2 regions of the Lysinibacillus sp. FSL P2-0066 genome follow, and region 1 is predicted to be linked to the other one. Evidence: a T-box and tRNA genes for the amino acid it is inferred to sense, from the RefSeq annotation. Region 1 holds a T-box; the other holds one or more tRNA genes.

Region 1 (3,383 bases):
TTGTAGTAAACTATTTAACTTAAATCAAGTTTAACATACTTTTACGGAAATATATGACTTTTCCCTATTAATTATTATACTTCATATAGAAGGTTTTACAGAAGTAAAACATAAAAAAAAGATGTCACAACATGTATTCCACATCTGTAACATCTATTACATATATTATTCAGAATAGAAAGGTTTAATTCACCATTCGTTGCGCTTCTTGTAATTGATATGCTCGAACTTTTCGAGGTAAGAAACGACGAATTTCATCTTCATTGTAGCCAACCTGCAGACGTTTTTCATCTAAAATGATTGGTCTACGTAGTAAGCCAGGATATTCCTGAATTAATTCATATAAACGTTGTAATGGTAAGCTTTCAACATCCACATTTAATTTTTGGAATATTTTAGAACGAGTGGAAATGATTTCATCAGTTCCATCTTCTGTCATTCGTAAAATTTTTTTTATTTCACTTATGCTAAGCGGTTCAGAAAATATATTACGTTCTGTATATGGAATTTCGTGCTCCTCTAACCAAGCTTTTGCTTTACGACAAGAGGTACAACTTGGTGATGTAAATAGGGTTACGATCATTCTGACACATCCTTTCATTTAAAAATCATTATCTATAAACCAGAACCAATGTGTTAAATTAGAATTAATGTAATGTAAAATACACAGTACCATTATACAGTACTCAGCTGTATTTGAATATAGTTCCAATAAAAAAATCTGAACCTATCCATAAATATTCTGTCTATTCATACAGCTTTCAAATATGATGTATTTTCTTCAAACTTATGTGCTACTACTACCATTCCCATTTTTAAAGCATTTTAAACATCTAAACAGATATCTCAGTTGTTCTCATTTAAGAAAAATAATCGAGAAAATTGTCAATCCCATGTGTACATCCAAACAATTTTTTAATAAAAAATTATAAATTTATAACAAAATTACATAACAAAAAAAGCATATAATTTTTTCTAGAAAAAAAACACCGTCAAAAGTCTGACTTTACACAAAGGAATCTTTATAATATAATTCTTTGCAATCAAATCAATTTGAACAATTTAAATTGAGAAAAACGCTGACGAAGAGTAGTACATATGCTAATTCACGTATAGAGAGTCTGTGGTTGCTGTAAACAGATCGTGGATGCATGTGGAATGGACTTCCGAGTTAGCTTTGTGAACGCTACTTGAAGCTATTAGCAAAGCTCGTCCCTTCACGTTACGAAGCTGAGTGGCCTTTTTAGGCAAGCTGGGTGGTACCGCGGATTCAAACATCATTCGTCCCTTCATTAGAAAAAATCTAATGAGGACGCATGATGTTTTTTTGTCTTCATCACCAAGTTGAAAGGTGAAGACAACGCTGTGACACAAGTTACAGCAATTGAATTCGAGGAGGAATTTTTTAATGACAACTATTTTTTCTGGCGTACAGCCTACAGGTATCGTAACATTAGGGAACTATTTAGGAGCATTCAAGCAGTTCCCGGCACTACAAGATGAAGGAAACGCTATTTATTGTATCGTTGATCAACATGCCATCACTGTTGCACAAGATCCTAAAGAATTACGAGAAAGTATTCGTAAGCTTGCTGCTACCTACATTGCTACTGGCATTGACCCTAAAAAATCGACATTATTTATTCAATCAGAGGTGCCAGCGCATGCTCAGGCAGGATGGATGTTACAATGTGTTGCGTCTATCGGTGAGCTAGAACGTATGACACAATTCAAAGATAAATCACATGGTAAGGAAAGCGTATCTGCTGCTCTTTTAACATATCCACCGCTAATGGCTGCAGACATTCTACTTTATAACACAAATATTGTCCCTGTCGGCGATGATCAGAAGCAGCATATTGAGCTAACTCGTGACCTTGCAGAACGCTTTAACAAACGCTTTGGCGATGTTTTAACGATTCCAGAAATTCAATTACCAAAAGCAGGTGCACGCATTAAATCCTTACAAGAGCCAACAAAGAAAATGAGTAAATCAGATCCAAATACGAAAGCGACAATTCGCTTATTAGATACTGCGAAAGACATTGAGAAAAAAATTAAATCAGCTGTAACTGACTCTGACGGCATCGTTGCATTTGATGTGGAAAATAAACCAGGTGTTTCAAATTTATTGACAATCGAATCAGCTATTTCAGGGGTAGCCGTTGAAGATTTAGTCAAAAAATATGAGGGAATTGGTTATGGTGGATTCAAGCAGGGTGTAGCAACAGCAGTAATTGAACACCTAACACCTATTCAAGAGAAATTCTATCATCTAGTAGAATCATCAGAATTAGATGTCATTCTAGATGAAGGTGCTGAAAAGGCGAATGCGATTGCTAGTACTACATTAAAACGTATGGAAGATGCTATGGGTCTTGGTCGCGCACGTAGCTAAACTTACGGCTTGTCTGAGGATCGATCAAAGCCCAAATCAAGCACAACTGCGCAGATGATGATACAGGCTCCTACCGCCATATAAAATTCTGTTGTTTGAAAAATAAATTTGAAAACAACCTTCCATGAATAACCTAGTGTGCGGTAATTTAAATACAATATGAGATTCCCTACAGAGAGGATCATTAAGCCATAACTTACTAAAAATAAAAAGAGACGAAACATAGTAATGGCATCCTTTCTATTTCTTCTTACTTATCATTTATTCACAAAACTATAAAAAAAGACGTCAGCCATTTAAATTTGGCTGACGTTTTTTTATGTTTATCTATTATGCTTCATATTTTTTGAATAGGAGACTTGCATTATGACCACCAAAACCAAGAGAATTACTCATTGCATATTGAATATTTGCTTCTCTTGCTTCGTTTGGAACATAATCTAAATCACATTCAGGATCAGGATCTTTTAAATTGATTGTAGGTGGTAAAATCCCTTCTTTAAGGGCTAATGCTGTGAAAATAGCTTCCACACCACCTGCTGCTCCTAATAAGTGACCCGTCATAGATTTTGTTGAGCTCATTGCAAGGTTATACGCATGATCACCAAAAGCAGTTTTCACAGCTTGTGTTTCGAATAAATCGTTATATGGCGTACTTGTACCATGGGCATTAATATAATCAACTTGTGATGGCTCTACGCCACCATCTGTTAATGCTTGCGTCATCGCACGTGCTGCACCTTCACCCTCTGGAGCTGGAGCCGTAATGTGATGCGCATCCCCAGTTGCACCATAACCTAAAACTTCAGCATAGATTTTGGCACCACGAGCTTTTGCATGTTCATATTCTTCTAAAATGACAATACCCGCTCCTTCTCCGATAATAAAGCCATCTCGGTTTTTATCGAATGGGCGACATGCAGCTTGTGGATCTTGATTTAATGATAGTGCTGTATTGGCACAAAAACCTGCAACCGCCATTGTT
Region 2 (3,383 bases), 490 kb from region 1:
GCTGCGAATTGAAGCCCCAGTAAACGGCGGCCGTAACTATAACGGTCCTAAGGTAGCGAAATTCCTTGTCGGGTAAGTTCCGACCCGCACGAAAGGCGTAACGATCTGGGCACTGTCTCAACGAGAGACTCGGTGAAATTATAGTACCTGTGAAGATGCAGGTTACCCGCGACAGGACGGAAAGACCCCGTGGAGCTTTACTGTAGCCTGATATTGAATTTTGGTACAACTTGTACAGGATAGGTAGGAGCCAGAGATCTCGGAGCGCCAGCTTCGAAGGAGGCGTCGGTGGGATACTACCCTGGTTGTATTGAAATTCTAACCCATGCCCCTTAGCGGGGCAGGAGACAGTGTCAGGCGGACAGTTTGACTGGGGCGGTCGCCTCCTAAAAGGTAACGGAGGCGCCCAAAGGTTCCCTCAGAATGGTTGGAAATCATTCGTAGAGTGTAAAGGCACAAGGGAGCTTGACTGCGAGACCTACAAGTCGAGCAGGGTCGAAAGACGGGCTTAGTGATCCGGTGGTTCCGCATGGAAGGGCCATCGCTCAACGGATAAAAGCTACCCCGGGGATAACAGGCTTATCTCCCCCAAGAGTCCACATCGACGGGGAGGTTTGGCACCTCGATGTCGGCTCATCGCATCCTGGGGCTGTAGTCGGTCCCAAGGGTTGGGCTGTTCGCCCATTAAAGCGGTACGCGAGCTGGGTTCAGAACGTCGTGAGACAGTTCGGTCCCTATCCGTCGTGGGCGTAGGAAATTTGAGAGGAGCTGTCCTTAGTACGAGAGGACCGGGATGGACACACCGCTGGTGTACCAGTTGTCTTGCCAAAGGCATCGCTGGGTAGCTATGTGTGGACGGGATAAGTGCTGAAAGCATCTAAGCATGAAGCCCCCCTCAAGATGAGATTTCCCATTACGCAAGTAAGTAAGATCCCTCAAAGACGATGAGGTAGATAGGTTCGAGGTGGAAGTGTGGTGACACATGGAGCTGACGAATACTAATCGATCGAGGACTTAACCAATATGTTTGAAGCATTCAATGTATCGTTTATCTAGTTTTGAAAGAATAAGTCTTTCAGCTGAATAAGTGAAGTGATGATGGCAAAGAGGTCACACCCGTTCCCATACCGAACACGGAAGTTAAGCTCTTTAGCGCCGATGGTAGTTGGGGGCTTCCCCCTGTGAGAGTAGGACGTCGCTTCGCTTATTTTTTGTGGAGGATTAGCTCAGCTGGGAGAGCACCTGCCTTACAAGCAGGGGGTCGGCGGTTCGAGCCCGTCATCCTCCACCATTTTGGTCCCGTGGTGTAGCGGTTAACATGCCTGCCTGTCACGCAGGAGATCGCCGGTTCGATCCCGGTCGGGACCGCCATTATTATTGCCGGTGTAGCTCAGTTGGTAGAGCAACTGACTTGTAATCAGTAGGTCGTGGGTTCGACTCCTATCGCCGGCACCATTCCCTTGGAGGGGTAGCGAAGTGGCTAAACGCGGCGGACTGTAAATCCGCTCCTTAGGGTTCGGCGGTTCGAATCCGTCCCCCTCCACCATTTTAGGGGCATAGTTCAACGGTAGAATAGAGGTCTCCAAAACCTTTGGTGTGGGTTCGATTCCTACTGCCCCTGCCAGGTATTGAGGTACTCGTTCATATACAGCTATTATAAATTTATATAGTGGCGATTGTGGCGAAGTGGTTAACGCATCGGATTGTGGTTCCGACATTCGTGGGTTCGATTCCCATCAGTCGCCCCATTTTAACATTGGGGTATAGCCAAGCGGTAAGGCAACGGATTTTGATTCCGTCATGCCTAGGTTCGAATCCTAGTACCCCAGCCATTTTTTCTTTTTTTATGAGCCATTAGCTCAGTTGGTAGAGCATCTGACTTTTAATCAGAGGGTCGAAGGTTCGAGTCCTTCATGGCTCATCATTTTTTAATTAATATGCGCCCGTAGCTCAATTGGATAGAGCGTCTGACTACGGATCAGAAGGTTATGGGTTCGACTCCTGTCGGGCGCGCCAATAAATTCATGTTTACGGAATGTAGCTCAGCTTGGTAGAGCACTTGGTTTGGGACCAAGGGGTCGTAGGTTCGAATCCTGTCATTCCGACCATCTTTCATGATTAATGGGGCCTTAGCTCAGCTGGGAGAGCGCCTGCCTTGCACGCAGGAGGTCAGCGGTTCGATACCGCTAGGCTCCACCATTTTAATATTTTTGGAGGTATACCCAAGTCTGGCTGAAGGGATCGGTCTTGAAAACCGACAGGCGGGTAACACCGCGCGGGGGTTCGAATCCCTCTACCTCCTCCATTTTCGGGTCAGTAGCTCAGTTGGTAGAGCATTAGATTGAAGCTCTAAGTGTCGGCGGTTCGATTCCGTCCTGACCCACCATTATTGCGGGTGTAGTTTAATGGTAAAACCTCAGCCTTCCAAGCTGATGTCGTGAGTTCGATTCTCATCACCCGCTCCAAAATGGGCCTATAGCTCAGCTGGTTAGAGCGCACGCCTGATAAGCGTGAGGTCGATGGTTCGAGTCCATTTAGGCCCATCATTATTCCGAAGTAGCTCAGTTGGTAGTAGCACCTGACTGTTAATCAGGTTGTCGCAGGTTCGAGTCCTGCCTTCGGAGCCACGGCCCGTTGGTCAAGTGGTTAAGACACCGCCCTTTCACGGCGGTAACACGGGTTCGAATCCCGTACGGGTCATCAAGCATGTAGCACAGATGTGTGTTACATGCTTTTTTCTATTCTCCTTTAATTCTATTCTCCTTTTTCATGTTGTTGAAAAAAGATCACTAGCAGAAAAAGACCTTTTAGCAAGGTAGAGGTAGATTTCCGTTCTGCCAGCTTCCTTTCCAGGCGGCGTCCGATGAGCCGCTTCACTCACTTACGTTCGCTCCAGGGTACATCTGTGACGCTAAATCCCCCTCGGCGTGACGCTGGCTCCTCTCCAATCAACCATTCTGCAAAGTGTCTTTCCTTTTTTCAAAGTAGCATAGCGATCAAAAAGCCCATTATCTGTATTCTCAGAGAGGATAAGCCCTTATCTTCAATGTGGAGAAGGGAATGAGTTACAACAGCCATCCATAAGTGAATACCTACAATTTATTTGTGTGGATAAATGAGGAAGACTACTTATTGCCGGGGTTAGTCAGACAGAGACTAGCCCCAGCGCGAAAGTAAAGCGTCAGCAGCATGTAAGTAGCCTAAAATGGAAAGACTTTTATCTTTCACAAAATTCTATTGATTGCTTTGCTGCAACACTATGAAGATTACATGATTAATGTAGTCTTTTTATAATAATTAGGATCTCTCTTACATTCTCTTACGAAAGTGAGTCTATAGAGTAAATTTGAACAAACTATTTCATATATAAAATATGTATGTTT

Evidence for each region. A T-box is a leader RNA that pairs with one kind of tRNA and senses whether it is charged. The one in region 1 lies ahead of trpS (tryptophan--tRNA ligase), so its partner is inferred to be a tRNA-Trp.
Region 2: it encodes a tRNA-Trp, which carries the amino acid that the T-box ahead of trpS (tryptophan--tRNA ligase) is inferred to sense. The anticodon was not compared.

The regions. Positions count from the first base shown of each region.
Region 1 covers NZ_CP150202.1:738,033-741,415, reverse strand. The annotation lists gene spxA (transcriptional regulator SpxA) at 185-580, opposite strand; T-box leader at 1,071-1,292, shown strand; gene trpS (tryptophan--tRNA ligase) at 1,409-2,398, shown strand; gene MKZ14_RS03480 (hypothetical protein) at 2,401-2,622, opposite strand; gene fabF (beta-ketoacyl-ACP synthase II) at 2,729-3,383, opposite strand, start outside.
Region 2 covers NZ_CP150202.1:249,816-253,198, forward strand. The annotation lists rRNA gene MKZ14_RS01195 (23S ribosomal RNA) at 1-1,022, shown strand, start outside; rRNA gene rrf (5S ribosomal RNA) at 1,089-1,204, shown strand; tRNA gene MKZ14_RS01205 (tRNA-Val) at 1,216-1,291, shown strand; tRNA gene MKZ14_RS01210 (tRNA-Asp) at 1,296-1,371, shown strand; tRNA gene MKZ14_RS01215 (tRNA-Thr) at 1,380-1,455, shown strand; tRNA gene MKZ14_RS01220 (tRNA-Tyr) at 1,463-1,546, shown strand; tRNA gene MKZ14_RS01225 (tRNA-Trp) at 1,551-1,624, shown strand; tRNA gene MKZ14_RS01230 (tRNA-His) at 1,673-1,748, shown strand; tRNA gene MKZ14_RS01235 (tRNA-Gln) at 1,758-1,832, shown strand; tRNA gene MKZ14_RS01240 (tRNA-Lys) at 1,849-1,921, shown strand; tRNA gene MKZ14_RS01245 (tRNA-Arg) at 1,940-2,016, shown strand; tRNA gene MKZ14_RS01250 (tRNA-Pro) at 2,032-2,108, shown strand; tRNA gene MKZ14_RS01255 (tRNA-Ala) at 2,124-2,199, shown strand; tRNA gene MKZ14_RS01260 (tRNA-Ser) at 2,213-2,305, shown strand; tRNA gene MKZ14_RS01265 (tRNA-Phe) at 2,311-2,386, shown strand; tRNA gene MKZ14_RS01270 (tRNA-Gly) at 2,392-2,465, shown strand; tRNA gene MKZ14_RS01275 (tRNA-Ile) at 2,470-2,543, shown strand; tRNA gene MKZ14_RS01280 (tRNA-Asn) at 2,551-2,627, shown strand; tRNA gene MKZ14_RS01285 (tRNA-Glu) at 2,629-2,700, shown strand.